3 regions of the Shewanella sp. BJSY2023SW007 genome follow, and region 3 is predicted to be linked to each of the others. Evidence: predicted binding sites of a transcription regulator. Region 3 holds the regulator's gene; each other region holds the start of a gene.
What was found. Region 3 encodes FliA, which starts transcription of late flagellar genes. Its sites were predicted from a motif close to CTAAAGNTNNNNNNNNNNNNGCCGATA; they were not measured.
Positions count from the first base shown of each region.

Region 1 (9,784 bases), on a different contig from region 3:
AACTGAGAGATTTGACCCTGGATTATCAGTTGGATGCGCTGACCATACTGCCGCCGCTGGTGAGCCGAAGTGATGCGGGGGAAGTGCGTCTCTATGTCGGCGACCCGAACCAGCCCTTTATTCCGTTTCAGCGCCACCAGATAGTGCAAACCATAGTCGACAACCAAGAGAGCGGTTCCCATGGTTTACAGCAGGGGGCTGAGAATATAACCGTGACCGCCAATGAGCGGCAGCAAGGTTCTACACCAACCTTTGCTGTGACTCTGGTCTCAGTGTTGCTGGTGGTGGCCTTACTTATCTTTTTCGCCTGATCCATGCTCAACTGATATCGAAAAAAGCTTTCAATTCATCAATCTGACACATGGCGTCCTGATAACCCAAATCTATCAGGGCGCCTGTGTAGGCGTTCTCAAACAGCAGATAAGACACAATACTGGTGTCCGACTGGCTGTCTATACCAATCAAAGCCAGCAGCCGGCGAATGGCGAAGGGCATCTCTTGATAGTAACGCTTGGCCAGCTCACTGAGATCTTCACTGGGTTTAATCACCAAGGTATCAATCGGCCTCAAATCCAACTGTTGGCGGCTCTGTTCCGGCACCAGCGCCAGAGTGCTGTTGATGCGCCTGAGCCGCTCCAGATCTGAGTTAAGGGTATCGGAAAATATGGTATCCAGCAGATGACCGGCAATGGTGGCCGTCTTGGGATGATAATCCAGTTCAAGGGGCGTGTTCTTGTGTGGGCTGTCCAGGTTGATCACCATGATCCGCTTGGCGCCCAGATGTATCGGGCTGGACAGTGGTGCCAATTGATGCACTGAGCCATCGCCATAGTAAGACTGGGACAGCTTAATTGAGGGGAACACCAAAGGAATGGCGGAGCTGGCCATCAGGTGCTCTGTGTGCAGCCGGGTGCGCTCGCCGCTGCGTCTGGCTCTTTGCCAGTTTTCCAATTCCTTGTGGGCCTGAAAGAAGGTCACGGAGCGGGAGCTGTTGTAGCAGGAGGTGTCTATGCTCAGTGCCATCAGGGAGCCGCCGCGGATATTGCGATCGATTCGCTCGAAGTTAATCAGCTCATTGAGCAGTTGCCGCAAGGGTTCATTGTCCAGCAAACTGCCGGCGTCGGTATTGACCAGATCCCCCTGCATGCCACGAAGGGCCATCTTGGCCAGGTGTGCCAGCACGCCGGTATTGGAGGCGCGGTAGACTCTCTCTGTGTGGATATTACGCCAGATCCACTCCAGCTTTCTCAGCCCCAGATGAAAACAGGATGCATGGGTGGCGATAGCGGTGCCATTGATGGCTCCGGCCGAAGTGCCGCAAACAATCTTGAATGGAATGGCGTGATTGCGGGGATAAAACTGCACCAGTGCCTTGAGCACCCCAACCTGATAGGCCGCCCTGGCACCACCGCCCCCCAACACCAAAGCCCTGCTTTCCGGCACAGTGCCTCCTTTGCTAAAGCCCAAAACCATAAGAGAATGCCAAGGTATTATTTTGCAGACACTGCTTGGCTATCTCAGTTTAACTCTAGTTGGCTTTACTGTGGTCGGAGAAGCAAAAACCGCCCTGAGGCGGTTTTTTATAATGATAGCGGATGCTTATCTTATGCGAACCGGTTTTGGATCTGCTCGAGAATGCCACTGGCATCCAGCTTGAGCTCAGTCAGTATCTCTTCCGGTGAGCCGTGCTTGATAAATTCATCCGGCAGGCCAATTTGCAACACAGGCTTGCAGATCCCCTGGCTGGCCAGATACTCGAGCACGCCACTGCCGGCGCCGCCCATGATGGCGTTTTCTTCCACAGTTACCAGCAAGTCATGATTGGCGGCCAGTTCCTTGATCAAATCTTCATCCAAGGGTTTGACAAAGCGCATATCGGCGACTGTGGCATCCAGGCTTTCAGCGGCTTCCAGGCTGGCAGCCAGGGTAGTGCCGAAGTTGAGAATGGCAATCTGTTTGCCCTGGCGTCTGACAAGGCCTTTACCTATCGCCATGGCCGTCATCTCTTCAATCTGCTCGGCGCCGGTTGCATTGCCGCGAGGGTAGCGCACTGCGCTTGGGCCCTTGTCGTAGCAGTAGCCGGTGTAAAGCATCTGCCGACACTCGTTTTCATCGGATGGCGCCATTATCACCATGTTGGGTACGCAGCGCAGATAGCTGAGATCGAAGGCACCCTGATGGGTTGGGCCATCGGCGCCCACAATGCCGCCACGGTCAATGGCAAACAGCACAGGCAGGCGCTGCAGTGCCACATCGTGGATCAACTGATCATAGCCGCGCTGCAGGAAGGTGGAGTAAATGGCCACTACCGGTTTATAGCCTTCACAGGCAAAGCCTGCGCCTAAGGTCACAGCATGTTGCTCGGCGATGGCGGCATCGAAGTATTGCTCGGGGAATTTCTGGGAGAACTCCACCATGCCGGAGCCTTCACGCATGGCCGGGGTGATCCCCAGTACCTTGTCATCCTTGGCGGCGATGTCGCACAACCATTTGCCGAACACCTGGGAAAAACTGGGTTTCCCGGGTTTGGTGACCGGTTTGCAAAATTGTGAAGGGTCAAACTTGGGCACCGCATGCCAGCCGATGGGATCTTTCTCTGCAGGCTCATAACCTTTGCCTTTCTTGGTCATGATATGCAGTACCTGCGGCCCCTTGAGGCTGCGCATGTTACGCAGGGTTTCCACCAGCGCATCCACATCGTGGCCATCGATAGGGCCTATGTAGTTGAATCCCAGCTCTTCAAAAAGGGTTCCCGGAACCACCATGCCTTTAAGGTGTTCCTCGGTGCGGCGCGCCATCTCTTTGATGACGGGCATGCCCTTGAGTACCTTCTTGCCGCCCTCACGTATTGTGGTGTAGAAGCGACCGGACATCAGTTGTGCCAGGTGGTTGTTGAGGGCGCCAACGTTTTCCGAGATAGACATCTCGTTGTCGTTGAGCACCATCAGCATGTCTTTGTGCAGATCGCCGGCGTGATTCATGGCTTCAAATACCATGCCGCCCGTCATGGCGCCATCGCCTATCACGGCCACCACTTTACGGCCGGCTTGCTCTTTATCGGCGGCGACGGCCATTGCCAGCGCGGCGGAAATTGAGGTGCCTGAGTGACCAACACTGAAGGTGTCGTATTCACTCTCTTCCCGCCAAGGGAAAGGATGCAGACCGCCTTTTTGGCGTATGGTAGGCATGCGATCGCGACGACCGGTAAGGATCTTGTGCGGATAGGCTTGATGACCCACATCCCAGACCAGGCGGTCAAAAGGGGTGTTGTAGACATAATGCAGCGCCACGGTCAGTTCGACCGTACCTAAGCCAGAGGCAAAGTGACCGCTCGACATGCCCACAGATTTTAATAAAAACTCCCTGAGCTCGTCGGCCAGCTGAGGGAGCAGGCTTTGTGGAAGTTGACGTAACTCTTCCGGGGTATTGGCCTGTGCCAGCACAGGAAACTGAGTGATATCCAGACTCATAACGAGATACTTTGTCTCTTTTTATACTCTTCGCTCAACGATATAGCGGGCGAATTCGGCAATTAACTGGCTATTGTATGGCAATTTTGCCAGCGCTGATAGTGCATCTTCCAGCAGTTTTTGAGCTGTGGTCTTGGCGCCCTCCAGCCCCAAGAGTTTCGGGTAGGTACTCTTGTTGGCATCGAGATCCGACCCTTGGGGTTTGCCAAGCTCTTCTGTGCTGCCGGTAATATCGAGAATGTCATCCTGTACCTGGAACGCCAGGCCCACGGCATCTGCGTATTCCAGCAGTGCCAGTTCTTCTTTGGCGTCAATATCGGCGGCAATTACCGCAAACTCGACGGCGCAGCGGATAAGGGCCCCTGTCTTCAATCTGTGCAGGGCGGTGAGCTGCGCAAGGGAGATCTCTTTGTCTGTGGCATTGAGATCCTGCGCCTGGCCGCCACACATACCGCGGTAGCCGGAGGCTTTTGCCAGCGCCTGTACCAGACGCAGGTGTTGGCGGTCGCTGAGGCCTTCAATGTCGCTGCTGATAAGTTCAAAGGCCAAGGTTTGCAAGGCATCACCGGCCAGAATGGCGGTGGCTTCGTCAAAGGCGATATGCACGGTTGGCTGACCGCGGCGCAGGGCATCGTCGTCCATGGCCGGCAGATCGTCATGGATCAGCGAATAAGCATGGATACACTCTATGGCGGCGGCGCAATCATCGAGACGCTCAAGGGGAACGCCGAGCATCTCGCCTACAGAGTAGACCAGAAACGGCCGAATACGCTTTCCACCCAGCAGGGCTCCATGGCGCATGGCGGCCTTGAGTCTGGGCTCGGTATCATCCAGGGTGTCCAGTATGGTGCCAATCCTTTGATTGACTCTCTGTTGGTATTGGCTAATAGCTTGGGTTAACACTCACTCACCCTCGACTGTAAATGGGCTCAATGGCGCCTGGGGATCCTGGGCCAGCAGTATGGCTACTTTCTGCTGTGCTTGTTCCAGCTTGGCCTGGCTGCTGCGTACCAAGCCTATGCCACGTTCGAACTGTTTTAGCGCGTCGTCCAGCGATACTTCACCGCGTTCCAGTTCGGCGACTATGCGTTCCAGTTCGTTGAGAGATTCTTCAAAACTCAGATTTTCGGGTTTTTTGGCCACAATCGGTTTCCTTGATGCACCTTGGTTGCCGGCCCATTCCTGCGACCTGATTGGCACGGTGCAAAGGTAAAAGGAGAGAGGGAGGGCTGCAGGTGTCTTGGCGTTATGTTCAGCGTGACACAAGGTATATCAGGGCGCGATAAGGGTCAAATTGAAGCGTCCGTTATTTGCTCAATAGCACGCTTTGTCGCGGATTTTTTTTGGAGAAAATTAAAATCTTCCTAAACTTGCTTAAGCCCTGTCCGATAACTCAAAATAGAAACTATTGAAAATTATCATATTCATCTCCTGTGAAAAGCCAAGATCCTATATCACCCTTTGGGGCGGATCGGCTTGTATGGGATAGAGATCCCGGCCACACTGTGTCGGGTCTGCTTTAGAGGTGAGGAGCCACTGTGGATTTAGCAACCCTGATAGGACTGGTCGGTGCTTTTGCTTTTATTATCATGGCAATGGTCAGCAGTGGCGGCATTGCCATCTTTATCGATGTACCCTCTGTATTGATTGTGCTTGTCGGCTCGCTGTTTGTGGTGATGATGAAATTTAACCTCAAGCAGTTTTTAGGCGCCGTCAAGATTGCCGCCAAGGCGTTTATGTTCAAACTGGACAAACCCGAAGAGTTGATTGAACAGTCGGTTACCATGGCAGACGCCGCCCGAAAAGGGGGCTTCCTGGCGCTGGAAGAGGCGCAAATTTCCAACAGTTTTATGCAAAAAGCGATTGATATGCTGGTGGACGGCCACGACGGCGATGTGGTGCGTGAAGCACTGGAGAAAGACATTCAGCTGACCGAAGATCGCCATAAGGCGGGGATCAGTATTTTCAAAGCACTGGGTGATGTGGCGCCGGCTATGGGGATGATAGGTACTTTGATTGGTCTGGTGGCCATGTTGTCCAACATGGATGACCCAAAATCCATCGGTCCGGCAATGGCGGTGGCCTTGTTGACTACCTTGTACGGCGCCATTATTGCCAACATGGTGGCGATCCCGATTGCCGATAAGCTGGCGCTGCGGATGAACGAAGAGATGCTCAACCGCAACCTGATTATGGACGCTGTACTGGCGATTCAGGATGGCCAGAACCCCAGGGTGATTGAGGGCTTCCTCAAAAATTACCTGTCTGAGAAGCAGCGTAAAATAGATACAACGGACGGAGAGTAACACTATGGCCAAGCCCAAGTGTGATTGTCCGCCACCCGGCGCACCCATGTGGCTGGCAACCTTTGCCGACCTGATGTCGCTGCTGATGTGTTTCTTCGTGTTGCTGCTGGCCTTCTCCGAAATGGACGTAATGAAGTTCAAACAGATAGCCGGCTCGATGAAATACGCCTTCGGCGTGCAGAACAAGGTGGAAGTGAAAGATATTCCCAAAGGCACCTCTGTGATTGCGCTGGAGTTTCGCCCCGGACGCCCGGATCCCACCCCGATTGAAATAATCAACCAGCAAACCAACGAGATGACCCAGCAGATCCTTGAGTATCAGGAAGGGGATGACGACAGTGCTGGTGGTGTGCAGCAGCAAAGGGGCGAACAACGTGGCGGCGAGGCTTCGGCCACGGCGCAGGAGCAGGCCGAAGACAAGAAGACCCAGGAACAGCAGGCGGCTCAGGATCAGATTAACGAGCAGGTCAAGAAGATGGCCGAGGCGCTCAACAAAGAGATAGTGGACGGCGCGATTGAAATCGAGTCTCTTGGGCAGCAGATTATCATCCGTATCCGGGAGAAGGGCGCCTTTGCCTCAGGTTCGGGGTTCCTGCAACCCAGATTCAAGCCTGTGGTGCAGGCGGTTGGTGAGCTACTCAAAGATGTACCCGGGATCATCACAGTCTCCGGCCACACGGATGACATGCAGATAAGCAATGAGCTGTACAGCTCCAACTGGGATCTGTCCAGCCAGCGGGCGGTGGCGGTGGCCCACGAATTGATTAAAGTGCCCGGCTTTGATGCCAGCAGAATGAAAGTGGTGGGCATGGCTTCCACTGCGCCTTTGGTGGCCAACGATTCGCCGGAGAATCGCGCCCGTAACCGTAGGGTGGAAATCTCCATTGAGCAGGGCAAGGCCAAAGAGTCTGACGAGATTGAGGTCGATCCCAATCTTTGATGGCGCAGTATCATCAGAATCAGAGCAGCCTGAAAACGGCTGCTTTTTTTATGCTTCTGCAATCCGGGCACGGCTTTGGAGTGGCAAATCTCTGTGCCAGTTAGCGGGTCTTTGTTATAATCCCACGATTGCTGTTTGAAATTTTTTTCCTCGGGATCCCCATGAAGTTTATCGTAAAGCTGTATCCAGAAATCATGATGAAGAGCAAACCGGTAAGAATGCGTTTTACCAAGATGCTCGAGTCCAATATCCGCAATGTACTCAAAAAAGTGGATGAAGACGCTGCCGTTACCCGCCAGTGGGATCGGATTATGGTGCAGGTTCCCAAAGACAAACCCCAGCTAAAACAAGTTTTTGCCGAGCGTCTGGCTTGTATTCCGGGAATTTCTACCATCAGCCAGGTCAATGAATATAGCTTTGAAACCGTTGATGATATTTACCAGCATGCTCTCAAGGTGTATGCCGACGAGCTGGCGGGTAAGACCTTCTGTGTCCGCGCCAAGCGCAGCGGCAAGCACGACTTCAGTTCGCAGGATGTGGAGCGTTACGTAGGTGGTGGCCTGAACCAGTTTACCGAAGCGGCCGGTGTGCGCCTCAAAGATCCGGATATGACGATTCATCTGGAGATCAACAACGACAAACTCTACCTGGTGGAGAAGAAGATCCCCGGGCTTGGTGGATTTCCGATCGCGACCCAGGAAGATGTGCTGTCCCTGATCTCCGGCGGTTTTGACTCAGGGGTGTCCAGTTTCCAATTTATCAAGAAGGGTTCCCGTACCCACTACTGCTTCTTCAACCTGGGCGGTGCCCAGCACGAAATCGGGGTCAAGCAGGTGGCGCACCATTTGTGGAAGACCTATGGCGAGTCGCATAAAGTGAAGTTTGTGACCGTTCCCTTTGAGCCCGTGGTGGCCGAAATCCTCGAGCGCATAGACAATGGCTTGATGGGCGTCATACTCAAGCGGATGATGATGCGCGCCGCCGCCAGAGTGGCTGAGCGTATGGGGGTTCAAGCACTGGTCACAGGTGAGAGCCTGGGGCAGGTATCCAGCCAAACCTTGACCAACCTCAATGTGATTGACCGCTGTGTCGATACCCTGATCCTCAGACCTTTGATCACCATGGACAAGCAGGACATCATCAACGAGAGCCGCAAGATAGGTACGGAAGACTTTGCCAAGTCCATGCCTGAATACTGCGGCGTGATTTCACAAAAACCCACGGTCAAGGCGGTATTGTCCAAGGTTGAAGCCGAGGAAACCAAGTTTTCCGAAGATCTGCTGGACCGGATCATCGCCGATGCCGTGGTTATGGATATTCGGGAGATAGCAACCGACATGGATACCAAAGTAACGGAAACCGAAACCGTCGCCAGTGTCGGTCAGGGGGAAGTGGTGCTGGATATCAGGGCGCCGGAAGAGGAAGAGAGCAAGCCGCTGCAACTGGAAGGAGCAGAGATAGTTCATATTCCTTTCTTTAAACTGGCCAGCGCCTTTGCCGAGCTTGATAGCAGCAAGACCTATCTGCTCTATTGCGACCGCGGCGTGATGAGTAAATTGCAGGCGCTCTACCTTCAGGAGCAAGGGCACGGTAACGTCAAGGTTTACCGCCCTTGATAAACAAAAAGCCGCCTCTCTCGAAGCGGCTTTTTTGCTGCTGACGCTCAGCTAAATCCAATGGGGCTCAGTTAAGCTGAACCTTTGAGGGACTGGCTGCAGCGTCTTCGGCCAACAACAGTGTCGGTTCGTCCAGCGCTTGGGTTCTGAGTTCTTCGCCGCTGGCGGCAATATCACGGCTCAGCTCCTGCTCAAGCAGTTTGAAGTCTATCTGCACCGCAGGGACTTCGACAGTGACTCTGGGCAGAGGGCGAGCTTGGGTTGGCGCAGAAAGGTTTTCCGCGGCCACGGCGATACTGCTCATGCCAAGCAGCAGGAGCACAAAAGCGGATTTAAAGTTCAACATGGATGCCTCCGGGTAAGAACGGGCACTGAGTGCCAGTGTCAGACCTTCCCTTCGACTGCTCAGAGATTGTCTGAATATTCAACTTTTCGGCGTGAAATTTAATCAAAAGCGCTGGCTTTAACAAACGATAAAATGTAACAATCTGGATTAGAAAAACTAATTAAAAAATGAGAAGTGGATCACTATGTCAAAACGACTCCCGCCGCTGAATGCGGTCAAGGCATTCGAGGCAGCAGCAAGGCATTTGAGCTTTACCCGCGCTGCCGAAGAACTGTTCGTTACCCAGGCCGCAGTGAGTCATCAGATCAAGGCGCTGGAAGACTTTCTGGGATTAAAATTATTTCGCCGAAAGAACCGCTCGTTGCTACTGACCGAAGAGGGGCAAAGCTACTTCCTCGATATCAAAGATATTTTTACCCAACTGTCGGATGCCACCGACAGACTGTTGGCCCGCAGCGCCGTGGGTTCCTTGACCGTCAGCATGTCGCCCAGCTTTGCCATTCAGTGGCTGGTGCCGCGTCTGGCGAAATTCAGTGAGAAGAATCCCGATATCGATGTGCGGATCAAAGCGGTGGATGCCGAGTTCAGTGCTCTGTCCGATGATGTGGATGTGGCAATTTACTATGGTCAGGGCAACTGGCCCGGGCTCAGGGCCGACAAACTGCGCAACGAAGTGCTGATCCCTGTGTGTTCGCCAATGCTGCTCAACGGCCCCAAACCTCTGGAAAAGCCTGCCGATCTCAAGTATCACACCCTGCTGCATGATATGAGCCGTCATGACTGGCAGGCCTGGTTCCGCCAATGTGGCGTAACAGATGTCAATGTCAATCAGGGGCCAATTTTCAGCCACTCATCTCTGGTACTGCAGGCCGCGGCCCATGGCCAGGGGGTTGCTCTGGGTTACAGCGTGCTCGCCCGCCCCGACATCAAGGCCGGGCGTTTGGTCTGTCCGTTCCAGGAGGTTCTGGTCAGCAAAGATGCCTATTATCTGGTGTGCCAGCAAAAGCATGCCGAGTTAGGTAAAATCGTCGCGTTCCGTGAATGGATGCTGGATATGTTTGCCGAGGAGTCGCGTAGTGAATTGTTGCCGGGATAAGTCGGTAACA
Region 1 covers NZ_JBKORL010000001.1:51,593-61,376, reverse strand. The annotation lists gene ACMHXE_RS00285 (hypothetical protein) at 1-311, shown strand, start outside; gene ACMHXE_RS00280 (patatin-like phospholipase family protein) at 319-1,443, opposite strand; gene dxs (1-deoxy-D-xylulose-5-phosphate synthase) at 1,605-3,470, opposite strand; gene ispA ((2E,6E)-farnesyl diphosphate synthase) at 3,492-4,373, opposite strand; gene xseB (exodeoxyribonuclease VII small subunit) at 4,374-4,613, opposite strand; gene pomA (flagellar motor protein PomA) at 5,009-5,776, shown strand; gene ACMHXE_RS00255 (flagellar motor protein MotB) at 5,781-6,716, shown strand; gene thiI (tRNA uracil 4-sulfurtransferase ThiI) at 6,878-8,332, shown strand; gene ACMHXE_RS00245 (hypothetical protein) at 8,400-8,678, opposite strand; gene ACMHXE_RS00240 (transcriptional regulator GcvA) at 8,863-9,774, shown strand.
Region 1: pomA (flagellar motor protein PomA) is a predicted target of FliA. The motif match lies at 4,835-4,861, and genes of this name have one in related genera.

Region 2 (9,784 bases), on a different contig from region 3:
TTATTTGAACTCAGAGCACTGATTGAAACTGATCTCCTTGCCAAAGCCATTCCAAACCTGCAGGATGAAGATCTGCGTCAGGCCGAAGCCGTACTGGACAAACTGGAATCCGCCTTTAAACAGGATAATGCCGTGGGCAGTTGGAGCGAACTCAACACAGAGTTCCACACAAGTTTGTACCGCGCCGCCAACCGTCCCCATACCATGGAAGTCGTACATGGTCTGAACACCAACTGTGATCGCTATATACGCTTACAGTTGTTGCTGACAGGCGGGATCCCTCGAGCCGAACAGGATCACAGGGATCTACTGCAATTATGTCGGCAAAAGAAAATAGATGAGGCCGTGGTCCTGTTAAGGGCCCACATACTGCACGCTGCCAATGCCATTCAGGAATTGGTAGCCCAACAGGTGAGCTGAAAAATCACGACCCTTTCCAAGCAATAGCGCTTTAGTTGTCCAAAAGACAGATCTGGCTTCTGTCTTTTTATTTTGAGAGTAAATTCAATGCAGTACGCCACTATTACCGGCTGGGGAAAGTGCGTTCCCCCTGCCGTACTGACCAATCATGATCTGGCTACCTTTATCGATACCTCCGATGAATGGATTAAACCCAGAACAGGGATTAGCCAGCGTCATATCAGCCACGTCAACACTTCTGAATTGGCTACAGTCGCTGCCCAGCATGCGCTGGCCGCCGCCGGCATAGAAGGTAGCGAACTGGACATGATTATCCTGGCCACCGCCAGCCCGGACACTCTGATCCCCAACATAGCCTCGACCGTACAGGCCAATGTAGGCGCAACCTGTGCCGCCTTTGACATTAACGCCGCCTGCAGTGGCTTTCTCTACGGCGTAGGCCTTGCAACCGCCCAGATAAAGAGTGGTCAATGCAAAAAAGTACTGGTTATCGGTGCCGAGCGTCTCAGCTTTTATCTCGACTGGTCAAGAAGAGAAACTGCAGTACTATTCGGTGATGGTGCTGGTGCTGTAGTACTGGAAGCGACAGACAGCCCATGTGGCGTACTGGGCTATGAGCTCAATAATGACCCAGACGGTCGTGACATTCTGAAGGCCAGTTTCGGTACGGGTATGGACAGATTTGTCGCCGAGTCGCTGGACTTCTACATTCAGTTTGACGGTCAGGAGATTTTCAAACGTGCCATCAACGGCATGGGTAAACTCAGCGCCCAAGTATTGGACAAATGTGGCTTGGACAAGGAAGAAGTCGATTGGGTAATCCCCCATCAGGCCAACGAGAGGATCATCGACACTCTGGTGCACAGAATGAAGATCCCCAAAGAGAAAGCCTTCGTCAATATAGCCAACTATGGCAATACCTCGGCCGCGACTATTCCCATCGCCATCTGTGATGCGTTGGAAAAAGGCATGATCAAGCCAGGACAACACATTCTGTCCTGTGCCTTCGGCGCTGGCCTCACCAGCGCGGCCTTGCTGCTGAAATGGGGTGATAGAGTCACACCGCTGAAACAGAGTGATGCCGAGCTGCCGCCATGCGAGCAGACAGGTATTGAACTGGTAAAACGCGCAGTAGACTATTTCTGCCATCGCGATAAGGCTTAAACGAATTAAGCAGAACCCCAAACAAAAATGCCGTTCATGGAAAGTGAACGGCATTTTCGTTTTTAGATGCCATACTTGGCCAGGAATAAGATGTCCGGTAGCTACAAAAAGTTACCTTGACGAATATAGCCTAAAACGCTTACCGGAATACACTAACTCAATTGTGCCGCTTTCTACAAAAGAGAAGGCCTCGAGGACTTATTCGCACCTTCTCTTAGGTCAGTTCTTGGCCCTACTTGAGCGGTTTGCTTATCCGGATGACTACCCGGCGGTTACGGACCCGTTCATCACTGGAATCATTGGATGCCACATGCCGCCGTTCGCCGTGTCCTTCGGTATGGATCCTGTCTCCCGGGATCCCCCTTGCGACAAAAAAATCTTTAACTGAGTCAGCTCTCTGTTGTGACACCTTCTGGTTAATACTGCGACCGCCATAACTATCGGTATAGGCATCAATCAGTACCAGCTCCACTTCAGGATCGTAGGCCAGATATTCCTGCACCCGCGCCAGTTGCGCCTTGGAATAACGGGTCAACTCAGTCCCCCCCATCTCGTAGGTAAGCACGGTAAAAGCGATATCATCGAAACTGTAAGGCAGTAGATTGGCCAAACACTGTTTGAACTCGCGGTATTTCTGGGCAAAGTTGGCCGCGGAAAGACCGACCGCCACCTTGTTGCTTTGGTTGTACCAATCGCTGTAGTAAAAAGTGGGTTCCATGCCGCGGTCCAGCTCTGCCAGCATGGACCAGGCGGCCTTTTTCGGTACTTCACCATTGAAATATTTCTGGTAGCTCAGCTCGGTAATCGCCTTGGACGTCACTCCAGGACGCCAGGCCGGTGCTTTGCTCATCAAGCGGGCATGGGTCACGGCATCGGGCTTTTGCCACATATCCAGAGTAAATTGCAAATTCAGATCTTTTCCCGCATGACTGGAAAATACGGCTTTACCGTAGGCGGGAATATCGTGCTCCAGGCTACAACCTAGAGGCGTGTTTTGCGCCACGCGCCAATGAGAGTCGTCGAGCGACGCCACATAGTGCCTGAGATCCGCCATCGCCGACAGCGGCAGACAAAGAGTCGACAGCAGAAACAGTTTACGCCACATAGAAATCTCTCTTTTCACACACCATGTTGTCTCTATCGGCAAAGAAATTCATTCCTTTAGCCTATAAAAACAACAATCGAACATGACACCCTGTTGATGTTTTAGCATAATAGCCGCTTCGTTATTTTCCAGGGGAAATGCATGACTCAGCCAAGCCTAGCCAACCAACTCAAGCACAGATTCAGGGGTTATTTCCCTGTTGTGATCGACGTAGAGACTGCTGGCTTTAATGCGCAGACAGACGCGCTGCTGGAGATTGCGGTCACCCTGCTGAAGATGGATGCAGAGGGTAATCTGGGCATAGACAGAACCCTGCACTTCCATATAGAACCTTTTGAAGGCGCCAATCTCGAGCCGGAGGCGCTGGCATTCAACGGCATAGATCCCAACAACCCTCTCAGGGGAGCCGTCAGCGAGAAAGAAGCTTTTCTGGAGATATTCAAGGCGGTGAAGAAGGCACAAAAGGCGGCCGATTGCCACAGATCTATTATAGTGGCTCACAATGCCGCCTTCGATCACGGCTTTGTCAGCAAAGCAATCGAGCGCAATGATATCAAGCGCTCGCCGTTTCATCCCTTTGCGACTTTTGACACCGCCACTCTGGCCGGTTTGGCCATAGGCCATACAGTACTGGCCAAGGCCTGCACCTTGGCCGGGATCCCCTTTGACAACAAAGAAGCCCATTCGGCGCTTTATGACACAGAGCGCACTGCCGAGCTATTCTGCTACATAGTGAACCGCTGGAAAGCCCTTGGCGGCTGGCCTTTACCTGCCACTGCCGAAACCGACACCCCACCAGAGGCTATCTAAACCGGCTCAGACATATAAGCCGACTCAAACTGGGGGATTTCCTGGCCTTAAGCCAAACTATTTGAGCGTTTGGCTTAAAGGTGCATCAGCAACCACCGACCAGAAACCAAAGACACCCCGGCTCAAAACCAAGGTCTTGAGCCTCGAGTTTAAAGCCCGGTGCGACTGTCTAATTTCAAGGCTTTAATCAAATCGAACACTTCATGGATTTCTTTAAACACTTGCTCTATGTCTGCGCTGAGATCCAGCGGCTTGAGTAGATCCAGTTGTGGCTCAAAATAGCTGTGCTGACAGGCTATTTTGACAAACAATCGCCCCTGTTTGAAACAAGCTTCCAGCTCACCTTGATAAAATCCTGATAGTGACAACAAACGTTCCATGGTCGCGGTATTAAGCACATATCTGGCTTCGAGCTGATCGTCACTGTAGACCTCAAATCTACGCTCAAAGTCCGGGTCTTCCAACCTCACCCTCGAGAGTTTGCTTCTGAACTGGGCCAAGCCATTGCCCATAAAACCTTTATCGCGGCGCACCTGGATGGTAGCGGAAAATGTCTTCGGCAGCTCAAACTCTATCACTATGCCGTCGAACAGCGTCTTATATTGGGGACCATTATCATTCTTGCCTGTGCGTTCGAGCAACGTCAGTTCCCTAAGCAGAAAAGGCACATTAAGATACTTGCCTCTGACCGAGTTTTGAAAATAACCTTTGTCATAGGAGGGAAAGAGACCATAGTCTTTATAGCTTTCCAGTTCAGGCAATCCCGGAGGATTGAACGCAAAGCTTTTACCGAAATAACCCAGCAGTAAAGGATAGATCTCCTCAACTATCTGGGTACGTAGTTCACCTATCTCACTGCCTGCCCAGATATTGGCCAACACCACCAACCCCAAAGATACCACGGCGCCACCAAAACCAATGAAGAACACCCCATCTTCGAAATCCAGCATGAAAGCGCCGTAGAAACTCATGGCAAAAAACAGCAAAAATGCCGGAATGCCGATAAAGGTGAGAGGCGCAACTATCTTTCTACGCTCTCTATACCTGGCAGCGGCTGCCTCTCGCACCGACTCATAACGTCGGCACTTGGGGGCAATCTGTTTCCCGTAATATTGGCCGAAGGCCAGCTTGTCCTGCTCCGGGATCTCCAACTCCATTGAATTCATCCTGTGTTCTTTATTTTTGCCATTTTTTCCGGGTCACCCCGCGACTATCCGAGAGATAGTCTCTCAGCCTCAGATCAAGCAGTTGCAAAATGCACAACGAACACTAAGACTGACATTTCCCCTTTTACCGCAGCATTTCACCCAATGTCACCTTTACTCCGGTAACCCGGCCCAGAGTACAAAAACGCTGTCGGATAAAACTATTCTTACGTAGGGCTTTAAAGAGACAAAAATCCGATGACTCTTGTCATCGGATAATAATTATTTCGATAAAATTGCCGGTATTACAGCTTTCCTTTTCAACAAGGAGCCACTGCAGGTTTTATACCACAACAACAAACTTGTCTCGCTGTGCCGACAGAACTCAGGCAGCGATCCGCTGTTTCAGTTCTGACCAGGCGTTATCCACCAGACGGTAGTCGGCATCTTCCAGCTCTTTGGCTGCCAGTTTCAGGCATTGCTGCATCCGCTCATTCAAGGCATCCGGCCCTTGCTCTGACTCATTTTCCAGCTCGGCCAGCACCACGGCAAAATGCCCCTGCAGGTAACCGCTGGCAAACAGGGCATCATCGTCACCGCCGGCCACTATCTCGCCAATCCACTGCTCCAATGCCTGTTCGTACTTCTCTAACATGCTCTACTCCGCTAAGTCTGGGTTGGCCACCTGATACATCACGTAATCCCGGTAACCTGTCACAATTCGATAATAGCCACTAAGTTCGCTATCCAATTTCTGGTCGCCACTATCCACGATAAGCGGCCTGCCTTCAAGTGCTTTTAGTTTGCTTTTGGTGGCAAGGATGATGATATTTTCCTTGCCAATGCGCCGGATAAGCTCGGGCGACAACTGTTGATTGCCACGACCAAGAATGTGCCCTTGGCCGCCTATCAGGGTAATGACCAACTTAACCTTTTGATTTTCAGTGGCACTCAATAACTGCGCCGCATTAAGATCCGAGGCCAGCAGGGTCTTATTCTGCACCAGATCCACCCCGAGCAGGGTGTTGTCGAGCCCCAGCTCCTCCATTACGGCCGCCACTGTACTGCCGGAGCCCATGATATAGAGCTCATCTTCCATATCACCGACCACCTCGGCGGCAATATCCGCCAGCACCAGTTCATCCACCTCGCGGCCGCCCATCTTCACCGCCTGGATATATCGCGGCTCGGCAGGCACTGTCATTTCACCATAACGCCGCGCCCTGACAAGGCCTTGGCGGAAGGCCTCTTCGTCTATGTCCATCACATCGGCGCTCATCAAGCTCACCAGGGCGCCTTCCAGCAGTTGCTTCAATACCAGCCCGGATGCATGGGGAGTAATGCCATAAACCCCCGAATGAATTTTGACCCCGGCCGGTACACCAAGCACCGGGAAGTGCTCACCGACAACTCCATAGATATCCCTTGCCGTGCCATCGCCGCCGGCAAACAGCAGCAAGTCCAGCTCCTGCGCCATCAAGGCCTTGGCGGCAGCCTGGGTATCACTGCGACTGGTATCCGTCGCCGCTTGGTAACACACCTTTGTGCGAAAACCCAGCTTTTGCGCCAGGTCGGCGCCCATGTTACCCGAGGCGGTATAGATTTGCAGACGCTCGGCAAAAGGCGCTATCACAGCCAAGGCCTGTTCCATTCGCAGACCGGCCTTGGGGGTGGCGCCAAGGCTAAGCGCCTCTTTTGCCACACCGTCGCTGCCCTTGAGGGCCACACTGCCTCCAAGCCCGGCCAGCGGATTAATGATAAGGCCCAGTCGAAACATTTTACTCATAACTCTCTCCGGCAAATGATGCTCTGCTCTTGTAAGAAATCATCAGGCGTCAATGGGGTCACTTTGTGATTGACGCCTGGAGTCGCTACCCGGAATAGCCAGCACGGCCAACATGGACAGCAAGGCGCACGCGGCGGCAAACACCCAACACCAGAAGGCGCCGCTGCCATCGCCCCAAATCAGGCCGCATACCCAGGTGCCCAAAGCGCCGCCGACGCCAAAGCTCAAACTGGCGTAAAGTGCCTGGCCCTTGCTGCGGTGGCTGATATCAAAATTACGGTGAACAAACTGGATGGATGCCGCATGGGTCAAACCGAAGGTAAAGGCATGCAGCAGTTGGCTGAGCCCCAAAAGCAACATGCTTTCGGCGCCAAAAGCCACCAGCAGCCAACGCAGCACCGTCATGCCTATACTCACCAGCAGCAGCGTCTTGACCCCATAGCGACCGAGTAACCTGGGCGCTATCATAAACATGAAGATTTCCGCCACGGCACCTAGCGCCACAAATATACCGGCGCTGGCCTCTGTGTAACCCACCTGCTTGAGATAAAGCACGAAAAAGCCGTAGAAAGGCCCGGCGCTAGCTTGAAGCAACATGGCAGACAGTAAAAACCACAGCAGCGGCCGCCCAAGTTTGAGTGCCGGTTTATCCTGCCCGGCTCCCGCCGAAGCCCGATTCGATGGCAAGGGTAAGGCACTGCCCAGTAACCCAAGAAACAGACTCAGCCCCACATAGAGCAGTACCTCGGGGCCAAACTCCTTGATGGCCCAGCCGGTGCCCACCACCAGCACGATATAGCCGACACTGCCGAAACTGCGAATGAGGCCATACTTGTTGGCTTCAGTACCCAGGGTTTCCAAGGTGATCACCTCAAGCTGCGCCAGAATCGCATTCCAGAAGAAGGTATAGAGGGCCAGACTCAGCGCCAGATAGAGAAAGCCACCATGATAAAAGAAACTCAGATAGGTCAAGGCGGCGGCAAAGGCGCCGAGCTTGATAAGCTCAGAGCGCATACCGGTGCGATCCGCCACTAGCGCCCAGACATTGGGCGCGACTATGCGGGTTGCCATGAGTATGGCCAGCAGAAAGCCTATTTCGGCGGCGTCGAAGCCACGGTTGTCAAAAAATACCCCCAGATAGGGCACCATGACACCGAGTATGCCAAAGAAGAAGAAATAGCAGGCAGAAAGCCAGGCGAGCTGTCCCCCTGCGGGAAACAGTCCGCGCATTTATCGCATTCCAAGTACAGGTGTAAGACTGCTGACATCCTGGTTTTGAGCCCGATGACGCAGCAAGTGATCCATCAAGACTATCGCCAACATGGCTTCGGCAATGGGCACAGCGCGGATCCCGACACAGGGGTCATGCCGCCCCTTGGTCACCACTTCGGCCTCTGTGCCCTGCACTGTCATGCTCTTGCCTGGCACGCTGATACTGGAAGTGGGTTTCAGCGCCATATGCGCCACTATGGGTTGCCCGGAAGAGATACCCCCGAGCACGCCGCCAGCATGGTTGCTGTCAAACCCGGCAGGCGACATCAGATCTCTGTGCTCTGAGCCCTTTTGGTTAACGACGGCAAAGCCATCACCGATTTCAACGCCCTTGACCGCATTGATCCCCATCAGCGCATGGGCAATATCGGCATCGAGACGGTCAAATACCGGCTCGCCAAGGCCGACCGGCACATTGGTGGCCACCACACTGACCTTGGCACCGATGGAATCACCGGTTTTTTTCAGCTCGCGCATATAGTCATCCAACGCTTCCAACTTGGAGGCATCGGGGAAGAAAAAGGGGTTCAGCTCTACCTGCGCCATATCCAGAGTGTCGGCGCAAATAGGCCCAAGCTGGGAGAGATAACCCTGGATCTCAATGCCGTGTACCGCCTTGAGGTATTTCTTCGCCACGGCCCCTGCCGCCACCCGCATGGCAGTTTCCCGCGCCGAGGAGCGGCCACCGCCGCGATAATCACGCAAGCCATATTTTTGCTGATAGGTATAGTCGGCATGTCCGGGACGGAACAAATCTTTGATATTGGAGTAGTCCTGGCTACGCTGATCGGTATTTTCAATCAACAGACCAATGGAGGTGCCTGTGGTCTTGCCCTCAAACACGCCGGAGAGAATACGCACCTGATCCGGCTCGCGCCTGGCAGTGGTATAACGGGAAGTCCCCGGACGGCGACGGTCAAGATCCTGCTGCATATCGGCTTCGGTCAACTCAAGCCCTGGCGGACAGCCATCGATAATGCAGCCCAGTGCAAGCCCATGGCTTTCACCAAAAGTGGTGACGACAAAGTTCTGACCTATGCTGTTTCCCGACATCCGCTTAATTTCCCCCTGGAGATAAAATGACCGAGCATAGAGGTTCGGCTATCCGAACCTCGGCTTTACTGGCCCATTGGCTAATGGGCCGCTTTATTATTCACTGTCTTTATAGATGGCGAACAGTGATTGATTTTCAACTAACTGATCTTTTGTCAGCACAAACACCCCATCGCCGCCATGTTCAAAGCTGACCCAGGTGAAAGGCACATCGGGGAAAAGCTCAATCAAATGCACCATGGAGTTGCCCACTTCAACCACCAGGATACCGTCATCTGTGAGGTAATCGGCGGCATTGGCCAAAATGCGCTTGGTGATATCCAGGCCATCGCGACCGGACGCCAAACCAATTTCCGGCTCATGGCGATACTCATCCGGCATATCGGCAATATCTTCGGCATCAACATAAGGTGGGTTGGACACAATCAGATCGTACTGCGGCGCTCGTGGCACTGCGCTGAAAAGGTTGGACTGCATGGGAAACACCCTGTCCATCACGCCGAGCGACTCAACGTTTATCTGCGCCACTTCCAGTGCATCCTCACTGATATCCAGCGCATCGACCTCAGCCTCTTCAAACTGATAGGCACAGGCGATGGCGATGCAGCCGCTGCCGGTGCAGAGATCGAGGATCCGTCTTACCGGCTTGTTGTACAGCCAGGGACCAAATCCGTTTTGGATCATTTCGGCAATCGGTGAGCGAGGCACAAGCACCCTTTCATCCACATAGAAGTCCAGCCCGGCAAAACGGGCGGTGTTGGTCAGATAAGGCACGGGTAAACGCTCGCGTACCCGGCGAATGATAAGCTCAACTATCTTGTGTTTTTCGCTGCTGGTGAGATTGGCGTGAATCACCTGCTGACCAATGTCATCGGGCAGATGCAGGGCGTGAAATACCAGGGAAACCGCTTCGTCCCACGCGTTATCTGTACCATGACCATAATAAACATTGGCGTCATTAAAACGGCTGACGGCCCAGCGCAACATGTCGCCTACCGTCCGCAATTCGGTGACGGCTTCATCCACAAA
Region 2 covers NZ_JBKORL010000089.1:7,522-17,305, forward strand. The annotation lists gene ACMHXE_RS14620 (GntR family transcriptional regulator) at 1-420, shown strand, start outside; gene ACMHXE_RS14625 (ketoacyl-ACP synthase III) at 508-1,584, shown strand; gene ACMHXE_RS14630 (flagellar protein MotY) at 1,817-2,689, opposite strand; gene rnt (ribonuclease T) at 2,831-3,499, shown strand; gene ACMHXE_RS14640 (DUF3137 domain-containing protein) at 3,649-4,665, opposite strand; gene ACMHXE_RS14645 (YfcL family protein) at 5,030-5,299, opposite strand; gene ACMHXE_RS14650 (ATP-NAD kinase family protein) at 5,303-6,430, opposite strand; gene ACMHXE_RS14655 (MFS transporter) at 6,473-7,660, opposite strand; gene aroC (chorismate synthase) at 7,661-8,755, opposite strand; gene prmB (50S ribosomal protein L3 N(5)-glutamine methyltransferase) at 8,852-9,784, opposite strand, start outside.
Region 2: ACMHXE_RS14630 (flagellar protein MotY) is a predicted target of FliA. The motif match lies at 2,723-2,749, and genes of this name have one in related genera.

Region 3 (9,784 bases):
AGCAATTTATATTGCTTGCCGCTGGCTCTTGCAGGCGCCGCCCCCGTATTGCGTCTCTGCAATTGGCGATTGGCAGCGATACTTGCTGCTGTAGAGCTCTGGCGCTGCAAACTGCTTGACGCTGCTGGTCGGTTTGACGAACCAGCAGGCGTAGATGTTACGTTCGGCCGAACTATGGGGCGAAATATCCGCCTGCGTCCCAACGCCTTGACCCTTTGCTGCAGCAAACGAATCGCTTCATCCTTGTTGGTGGCAATATCTTCAAAACGCTTGGGTAGAAAATCCAAAGCCCCGGCGTCCAGCGCATCCAGGGTCGCCTTGGCGCCATCATGGGTTAAAGAGGAGAACATCAGGATAGGTGTCGGATGAGTGGCCATTATCTGCCGCACGGCGGTTATTCCGTCCATTATCGGCATTTCAATATCCATGGTGATTACCTGAGGCTTGAGCTCAGCGGCCAGCTTAACGGCTTCGGCACCGTTATTGGCCATTCCTATCACTTCAAGCTCAGGATCCTGATTGACTATTTCGCTGACTCGTCGTCGAAAGAAGCTCGAATCATCGACAACCAAAACTTTAATGGTCATTTAAATCCTTATACAGCACTTCAACGCTTGGACTTGGCGTAGTGCTTCAATAATCCTGGTACATCGAGGATCAGCGCAATACCGCCGTCCGATGTTATAGTGGCCCCCGCCATCCCCGGCGTACCGTGCAACATGGAGCCCAGCGGTTTAATCACCACCTCTTCCTGACCTATCAGGGCATCCACCACAAAGCCTATCTGCATAGTGCCAAGCTGCACTATAACCACATGGCCATGCTTCTTGTCACCATGTTGGAAGCTCATGGGTTTACGGCTAAGCCAACGTTCGAGATAGAACAGCGGCACCGCTTTTTCCCTGACAATTACCGTCAGTTGTCCATCCACTATATTGGTCTTGGTCAGATCCAGATGGAAAATTTCATTCACACTGGAGAGCGGCAAGGCAAACACTTGCTTGGCAACTTCCACCATCAGAGTGGGCATAATCGCCAAGGTCAAGGGTACCTTAATCTCCAGACGGGTGCCTTTACCTTTGGCTGAATCGATATGTACAGAGCCGTTAAGTTGGGTGATACGGGTCTTAACCACATCCATCCCCACCCCACGGCCGGAAATATCAGAAATCTCTACCTTGGTCGAGAAGCCGGGGGCGAAAATCAGGTTATAGGCTTCCTGATCGGACATACGGGCAGCGCTGTCTTCATCCAGCACGCCACGACTAATAGCAATCTCTTTGAGTTTTCCAGCATCCATACCGGCGCCGTCATCCTCAATTTTAAGCAGAATATGATCACCTTCCTGGCTGGCTGCCAGGGTAATCACCCCGGTTCTGGGTTTACCATTGGCCTCACGTACATCAGGCATTTCAATACCATGATCCACTGAATTACGCACCAGGTGCACCAGAGGGTCAGCAAGGGCTTCGACCAGGTTCTTATCCAGATCCGTGTCTTCACCTATCATCCGCAGATCTATCTCTTTATTGAGGCTGCGGGCCAAATCGCGAACCACCCGAGGGAAACGACCGAATACTTTCTTAATCGGCTGCATCCGGGTCTTCATCACAGCACCCTGCAGATCGGAAGTCACTAGGTCCAGATTGGCCAGCGCCTTGGACATCTCCTCGTCTTCACGGGATATCCCAAGACTGACCAGGCGATTACGCACCAATACCAGCTCACCGACCATATTCATGATCTCATCCAGACGAGCCGTATCAACCCGAACTGTGGTTTCCCCCTGCGGCACGCTGGCTGCAGCCTTGGCAGGTGTAGCCTCTTTAGCAACAGCTGGAGACTTGGCCTGAGGTTTGGCGGCGGCTTTAGGAGCCTCGACTTTGGCAGTTGCAGCTGTGACCTTTTGTGTAGCCGCTGCAGGCGCTTTGGACTGGGCTACTTGAGATGTAGAAGCTTGAGATGCCGAGGGTTGGGATACAGCAGGCTCTGAACCACTGGCTTTAGCCCCTGGACCGGCGCCTTTGCCATGTAACTCATCGAGGAGCTTTTCAAACTCATCATCGGAGATTTCATCGGCATCGACACTGGCAGATGCGGCTTCCTCAACGACTGCGCTGTTAGCTGCAGGCGCCGCGGCAAACTGCCCCTTACCATGCAACTCATCGAGCAGTCGTTCAAATTCATCGTCAGTGATGTCATCCGAAGAAGAACTTACAGAGGCGCTGTCGCTGGAGTTGGTAGCATCACTACTCGGGGCCGGAGTACTACCGGCAGAAGGTCCCTTGCCTGAACCATGCAAGGCATCCAGCAAGGCTTCAAACTCGGCTTCATCGATTTCATCTATACTGGCTGCACCGCTTTGGTTCGATGTCTCGGGGGATTGTGAAGTTGGCTCCTCAAACAGCTCCACCGCGGCGCTATCAAGCATGCCATCAAATAACTCATCAACACTCTCATCGCCGGTTTCAACTGCGGCAGGCGTTTCCGCCTGAGCCTGTTCTGAAGGCAAAGGCGCACCTGAGCTAAGCAGCTTAAGTTTCGCCAATAACACTTCATCTGCAGCTTCCTGCTCCTGACCGGACTGGGTTTGGTTGAACATGGTGTTAATCGTGTCCAACGCTTGCAGTATGATATCCATCAACTCGGAGTTGACACTGCGCTTACCGGTACGCAATAAATCGAAGGTGTTTTCTGCCTCGTGGCAGACATCCACCATGGGCCCTAACCCGAGGAATCCTGCACCGCCTTTGACCGTGTGAAATCCCCTGAAGATGGCGTTGAGCAAATCTGTATCTTCCGGATTATTTTCCAGAGATACCAGCTGTTCCTGCAACAGCTCAAGGATCTCGCCAGCTTCAATCAAAAAATCCTGGAGTATCTCTTCATCAACATCAAAGGCCATTAAATTGACTCCTAATTAGAAACCCAGACTTGATAGCAGATCATCGACTTCATCCTGACCATTCACCACGTCTTCGCGTTGCTCTGCGTTCAGTATGGGACCTTCTGCCTCTATGCTCTTATCCTCAGCGCCACAGAGATCATCCAGCGGCTGCTCACCGAACACGGTCAGCAAAGAAACCAAGCTGTTTTCCACTTCCCGCACCAGTTCTATGACCCGACGGATCATCTGTCCGGTCAAATCCTGAAAATCCTGAGCCATCAGTATCTGATTCAGTAATTCCCGCAGCCGACAAGCATCGGCTTCACTCTGTTGCATAAAGTGTTGTACGTCATGACACAGGCCCTTGAACTCATGCAAGGCCAAATCACGGCGCATCAGCTTATCCCAGGCGGGTTTGACATTTTGCAGATTGGTACTCAGAGCATCCGACAAAGGCAAGCATTCTTCGACTGCGTCCATAGTTTTGTTGGCTGCTTGCTCTGTCATATCAATGACATAGGTAAGGCGTTCTTTGGCGTCTGGGATATCAGTGTTGGCAAGCTCAATAAGGCGGCTATCTACCTGAAAATCCACTAAGGCGTTGTGCAACTGGCGGGTCAACTTACCGACTTCTTCGAACAGATCCCTTTGCAGGGGAGCCGCCAGTTCCCGCAGCAATTCGTCGGCCTTGTCCTGCTCTCCCTGACTGAGCAGGGCAACCAATTCCTGTGCCTGCTCCAAAGTCACCAGCCCGGATGTCTCTGCTTTCATTGCATCACCCCACTCAACCGAGCCGTTCGAAAATCTTATCCAATTTCTCTTTCAACGTAGCCGCGGTAAAAGGCTTAACAACATAACCATTCACGCCGGCCTGAGCCGCCGCAATAATCTGTTCACGTTTGGCTTCGGCAGTTACCATTAACACAGGGATATGTTTGAGATGCTCGTCGGCGCGAATCGCCTTGAGCAGATCGATTCCCTGCATCCCAGGCATATTCCAGTCGGTCACGACGAAGTCAAAGTCGCCCTTTTGCAGCATAGGCAGAGCTGTTGAACCATCGTCTGCTTCCTGGGTGTTATTGAACCCCAGGTCTCGCAACAAGTTCTTAATGATCCGTCTCATCGTTGAAAAGTCGTCAACGATAAGAATCTTCATATTCTTGTCCAAGGTTTCCTCCGGTGAGCTGACATACTTATAAGTTGCTCAATCATTAATTACGCTTGTGTCCAATGCTTGAGTTTGGCTTTCAGCCTCAGCATGGCCTGACTATGGATCTGGCTCACCCGGGACTCACTTACCTCAAGAATGACACCAATCTCTTTTAAATTCAGTGCTTCGTCATAATACAGCGACAAAACCAAGGCATCGCGCTCTGGCAAGCGCTTAATGGCATCGGTTAAGGCTGATTGGAATTGGCTTTGAGCCAGGCCCTCAAAAGTGTCATCTGCCGGCATATCTTCCGACATCAACACATCGGGCGCTACCCCCAAATCTTCTATTCCTATGATTTTACCGGTAGAAACATCATTGAGAATATGATGATATTCATCCAACGACATCTCCAATCGCTCGGCAATTTCACTATCACGGGCATCCCGCCCCAACTCCTGTTCAAGCTCATCCATCACCTGAGCGACTCGCCGGTTATTGCGATGAACCGAGCGCGGAACCCAGTCGCCACGGCGTATCTCATCTATCATGGCGCCACGGATGCGGATCCCGGCAAAGGTCTCAAATTTGGCGCCTTTGCTGCCATCAAACTTGGATGAAGCTTCCAGCAATCCCATCATGCCGGCCTGCAGCAGGTCATCGAGTTGAACCGATGCAGGCAGACGGGCAAGCAGATGATGGGCTATTCGTTTTACCAGCGGTGCATAATGCTCAACGATCTGTGTCTTATCGTTTAAACCTGCGTATGCAGCCGCTTTATTCACTCGTACCATCCTCTCGGTAATCTGTCCTTTGAACCAAGCGCTCAACAAAAAACTCGAGATGCCCCCCAGGTTGCTGAGGTATAGGCCAGCTCATAATCTTGTTTGCCAGTCCATGATAAGCAATACTGGCCGGAGACTTGGGATAAGCTTCCACTATCAGTTTCTGTTTCCGCACCGACTTACGCAGATTCTCGTCGAACGGGATAGTTGCCACAAGTTCAAGTGCCACATCCAAAAATCTGTCTGTTACTTTACTGAGCTTAGCAAATAACTCCATCCCTTCCCGCAAACTCCGTACCATATTTGCGACAATTTTGAAGCGGAACACACCATGCTCACGACTGAGTATCTTAATCAGCGCATAAGCATCGGTAATAGAGGTGGGTTCATCACAGACAACCACGAGTACATCCTGTGATGCACGAGAGAAGCTGAGTACCATATCCGAGATCCCGGCGGCCGTATCGACTACCAAGATATCAAACTGGGTTTTCATTTCGCTGAAGGCGCGGATAAGCCCGGCGTGCTGTGCCGCAGTCAGTTCGACCATGGCCTGGGTGCCCGAGGTGGCAGGAATAATGCCTATTCCTTTTGGGCCACGAACGATAATATCATCAAGTTCAGACTCTCCCGATAGCACATGGGACAAATTGCGTTCGGCGCGTAGGCCGAGCATCACATCCACATTAGCCAACCCTAAGTCAGCATCCAAAACCAGGACACGTTTGCCTTTTTCTGCCAGAGCAACCGCAGTATTGATGGAGACACTGGTTTTACCCACGCCCCCCTTGCCTCCGGTCACGGCAATTACTTTTACTTTTTCGTTATTTGGTTGATTCATCATTCGTAAACCGCTCGCTTGGTCCCGGGTCATAGCTTTACTCAAATGCATAGGTCATCTCTTCTGACCTGGCTTTATTATTAAAATGACTTGCTTCAGTCTTGTTCAGTATGGCCAATGCCTGCTTGGCCAAGGTCAGGGTATCGGCGACCTGCATATCCTCAGGAACCCTTTGACCATCAGTAATATAACTTAATGATAATCCACTTTGGATCAACACGCTCAACGCGGCCCCCAAAGAGACGGACTCATCAAGTTTAGTTAAAACCGCCCCCGCGAGATCAATTCGCTGGAAATGACTTACCGCCTCTTCAAGCACCCGACGTTGGCCGGTCGCCGAGAGCACCAGATAGCTACGAATAGGCAAACGGGTATTGGCGGCAAGATTATCCAGTTGTTGGTACAGGCGCATATCCCTTTGACCCATACCAGCGGTATCTATCAAAACCAGCTTCCGGCTGCGGAACTGATACAGTATCTGCTCCAACTCATTGAGGTCATGAGCTTGCTTCACCGGGCATCCCATTATTTTGCCATAAGTTGCCAATTGCTCAAAGGCTCCGATGCGATAATGGTCCATGGTAACCAACAATACGGAATCCGGGCCATGGTGGGCAATAAAACGGGCCGCCAGTTTAGCCAATGTCGTGGTTTTACCGACTCCTGTAGGGCCGACCAGGGCGACAATTCCACCCTGACGCATTAAATCATCCCCCTGATTATCAAGCAGGTTTGCCAGACTTTGCGGCAAGGCATGTCCAAGCTCAGCGCTTTGATAGTGCTGACTCAGCGATGCCAGACGCTCGGCAACTTCAGGGGAGAATTCAGCTTCCAATAATTTACGTTCCAGCATAGCGCCGACGGGATCGGTGCGGCTGCGCTGATCCGCCATTAGACTGGACAGCTGGTGCGTCAACAAGCCGCGCAGCGAAGCCAGCTCTTCACGCATGGCCTCCATCTCTTGCTGTTGCTTGGCGCTGTTGCCCTTGCTTACCCGCTCCGGTGTCTTTTCCCGCAACTGTGGTGCAGGTTTGTGCTCTTCAGTAAGCCCTTGGGCCCAAGCCGGCATCTCGAGTTCCTTGACGTTACTTTGCTGCCCAAGCTGTTCATTCAAACGGCTCTGTTGCCGCTCAAGTAAAGCTTGCAAAGAGTCGGCCACAGGCTCTGGTTTGGCTTTTCTGCTAGTGTGTACATGCCCAGCGCCGAGGGAGACTTTATCCTCTCCCAATTCCATAAAAGGCGATGCGGTTGGTGCCGCTGCTGGCTTGGGGTCGTCATAATCAACCGCTGCCACTATTTCGATGCCGCCGGTAACCTTTTTATTGGACATGATCACGGCATCTGCGCCCAGAGTCTCTTTCACCTGAGCCAGGGCTGCGCGCATATCTTTGGCAAAAAAACGTTTAATCTTCACTCTCGGTTACCCCTGTTGGCCAACGGCTGACACTATACGTATCTGTTTCTCGTCTGGGATCTCCTGATAAGAGATCACCCGCAGATTGGGAATAGTGTGCTTAACAAAACGAGACAGGGTAGAACGCAGCATGCCGGATGTCAGCAATATGGCGGGCTGACCAACCATTTCCTGCTTCTGGGCTGCGCCTGCCAGTGACTGTTGCATACGCTCTGCCAGTCCCGGCTCGATATTCGGACCTTCGCCCCCTGTCGCCTGCATTGACTGATGCAACATCTGTTCCAATTCTGGCGCCAAAGTTATGACGGGGATTTCCGGCTCAGGACCGGCTATCTCCTGCACTATCATACGTTTGAGGGCAATACGCACGGCGGCGGTCAACACCTCGGTATCATTACTTTTGGGCCCATACTCAAGCAAAGTTTGCACTATGGTACGCAGATCCCGAATCGACACCCCTTCATTAAGCAAGTTTTGCATCACTTTAACCACATTCCCCAAGGTCATCACATCGGGAATAAAACCATCGACCAATTTGGGCGAATGCTTGGCCAGCATATCCAGCAACTGTTGCACTTCTTCATAACCCAGCAGTTTGGAGGCGTTGTTGGTCAAAAGTTGGCTCAGATGAGTGGCCACCACAGTGGCGGCATCCACAACCGTGTAACCCAGGGTTTGGGCGTGTTCTCTGAGCTCGGGTGCAATCCATACCGCATCCAGACCAAAGGCGGGATCTTTGGTTTCTATGCCATCCAGCTTACCAAATACCTGGCCCGGGTTGATTGCCAATTCGCAATCGTGACGCACTTCGGCTTCACCACTGGCCACCCCCATCAAGGAGATACGATAGGCATTCGGGGAAAGGTCCAGGTTGTCGCGGATATGCACCGCCGGCACCAGGAATCCCAGCTCCTGAGACAACTTCTTGCGAACCCCTTTGATACGGCCAAGAAGCTCGCCGCCCTGACCTTTATCCACCAAAGGAATAAGGCGATAACCTACCTCCAAACCTATGGTGTCAACATGACGCACATCATCCCAGCTAAGTTCTTTGGGTTCGCTAAGGCTTTTCTCGGTCGGCCCTTTCTTGGCCAGCTCCAGCGCCTGTTGTTTGTTCTTTTCATTGCGCTTATAGATAAAGAAAGCGCCCACAGAGGTCAGTACTGCAAAGGTTAAAAATGCCAGATGTGGCATGCCGGGTACTATTCCCATCACAAAGAGCACTGCCGAAGCGATCATCAAAGATTTGGGATTGTCGAACATCTGCTGTACGACCTGCTGCCCCATATCGCCGGACTCATTCTGGCGGGTCACCATCAGCGCCGCAGCTATCGACAACAGCAGCCCGGGGATCTGCGCTACCAAGCCGTCACCTATGGTCAGCAGGGTGTAAATCTCTACCGCTTGGGAAAAACTCAACCCGTGCTGGACTATACCTATGATGAAACCACCGAGAATATTGATCACCAAGATCAAAATACCGGCAATCGCGTCCCCTTTAACAAACTTGGAGGCACCATCCATAGAGCCGTAGAAGTCAGCCTCGCGGGTCACCTCTTCGCGGCGCACCCTGGCCTGCTCCTGGTTAAGGATCCCAGCATTGAGGTCAGCATCAATCGCCATCTGTTTACCCGGCATAGCATCCAAGGTAAAGCGAGCACTTACCTCAGAGATACGCCCTGCACCTTTGGTCACCACGGCAAAGTTGATGATAATCAGAATGAGGAACACCACTAGACCCACGGCATAGTTACCGCCGATCACCACCGAGCCGAAGGCTTCAATCACTTTACCGGCGGCATCACCACCATTGTGACCTTCAAGCAACACCACCCGGGTAGAGGCGACGTTAAGCGCCAGTCTGAGCAAAGTGGCAACCAGCAAAACGGTCGGGAAAGCGGCAAAATCCAGCGGCCTTTGGGTATAAACAGCCACCAAGAGCACCACCAGCGCCAAAGCGATATTGAAGGAAAACAGGATATCCAGCAGAAAGGCCGGCATAGGCAAAACTATCATGGCCAATGTCGCCAGCACCAGAAGCGGCGTGCCTACGCCCTTGAAGTTTGCCGGTTTTACTTGCCTCAGTTGCCCGAGCGTCGCTTTAACATCCATTCACTATTAGCCTGAAGTTTGACACTTGGGCTGAGTTCAGCAAGTTTCACGCCAAGTTCACCTCAATACTGCTTGTATTCATCCGGAATGGGTTGATTGAGAGGAATGGGTTTGGGCCGTGTGCCCTTGCCTTTTTGGTATTGCCTGAGCTGGAACACATAGGCGAGCACTTGGGCCACAGCGGTGAAAAGACCTTCGGGGATCTGTTGATTAAGCTTGGTGGTATGGTAAATCGCCCGCGCCAATGGCGGCGCCGACACTATGGCGACTTGGTGCTCCCTGGCAATTTCACGGATTTTAAAGGCCACATCGTCGACACCTTTGGCAAGCACAAAGGGCGCCGGTGACTTGTCGACATCATATTTTATCGCCACCGCAAAGTGCTCAGGGTTAACCACTATCACATCGGCATTGGGCACTTCGGTCATCATCCGCCGCTGGGCCATCTCCCTTTGCAACTGGCGAATACGGCCTTTGACTTCAGGCTTGCCTTCAGTGTCTTTGTACTCGTCCTTGACTTCCTGTTTGGTCATCCGCAACTGTTTGGCGTGATTCCAAATTTGAAACGGCACATCGATCACCACTATCACCAAGG
Region 3 covers NZ_JBKORL010000084.1:20,738-30,521, reverse strand. The annotation lists gene ACMHXE_RS14255 (protein-glutamate methylesterase/protein-glutamine glutaminase) at 1-587, opposite strand, end outside; gene ACMHXE_RS14250 (chemotaxis protein CheA) at 608-2,905, opposite strand; gene ACMHXE_RS14245 (protein phosphatase CheZ) at 2,921-3,658, opposite strand; gene cheY (chemotaxis response regulator CheY) at 3,672-4,055, opposite strand; gene ACMHXE_RS14235 (RNA polymerase sigma factor FliA) at 4,103-4,822, opposite strand; gene ACMHXE_RS14230 (MinD/ParA family protein) at 4,815-5,696, opposite strand; gene flhF (flagellar biosynthesis protein FlhF) at 5,701-7,077, opposite strand; gene flhA (flagellar biosynthesis protein FlhA) at 7,084-9,189, opposite strand; gene flhB (flagellar biosynthesis protein FlhB) at 9,252-9,784, opposite strand, start outside.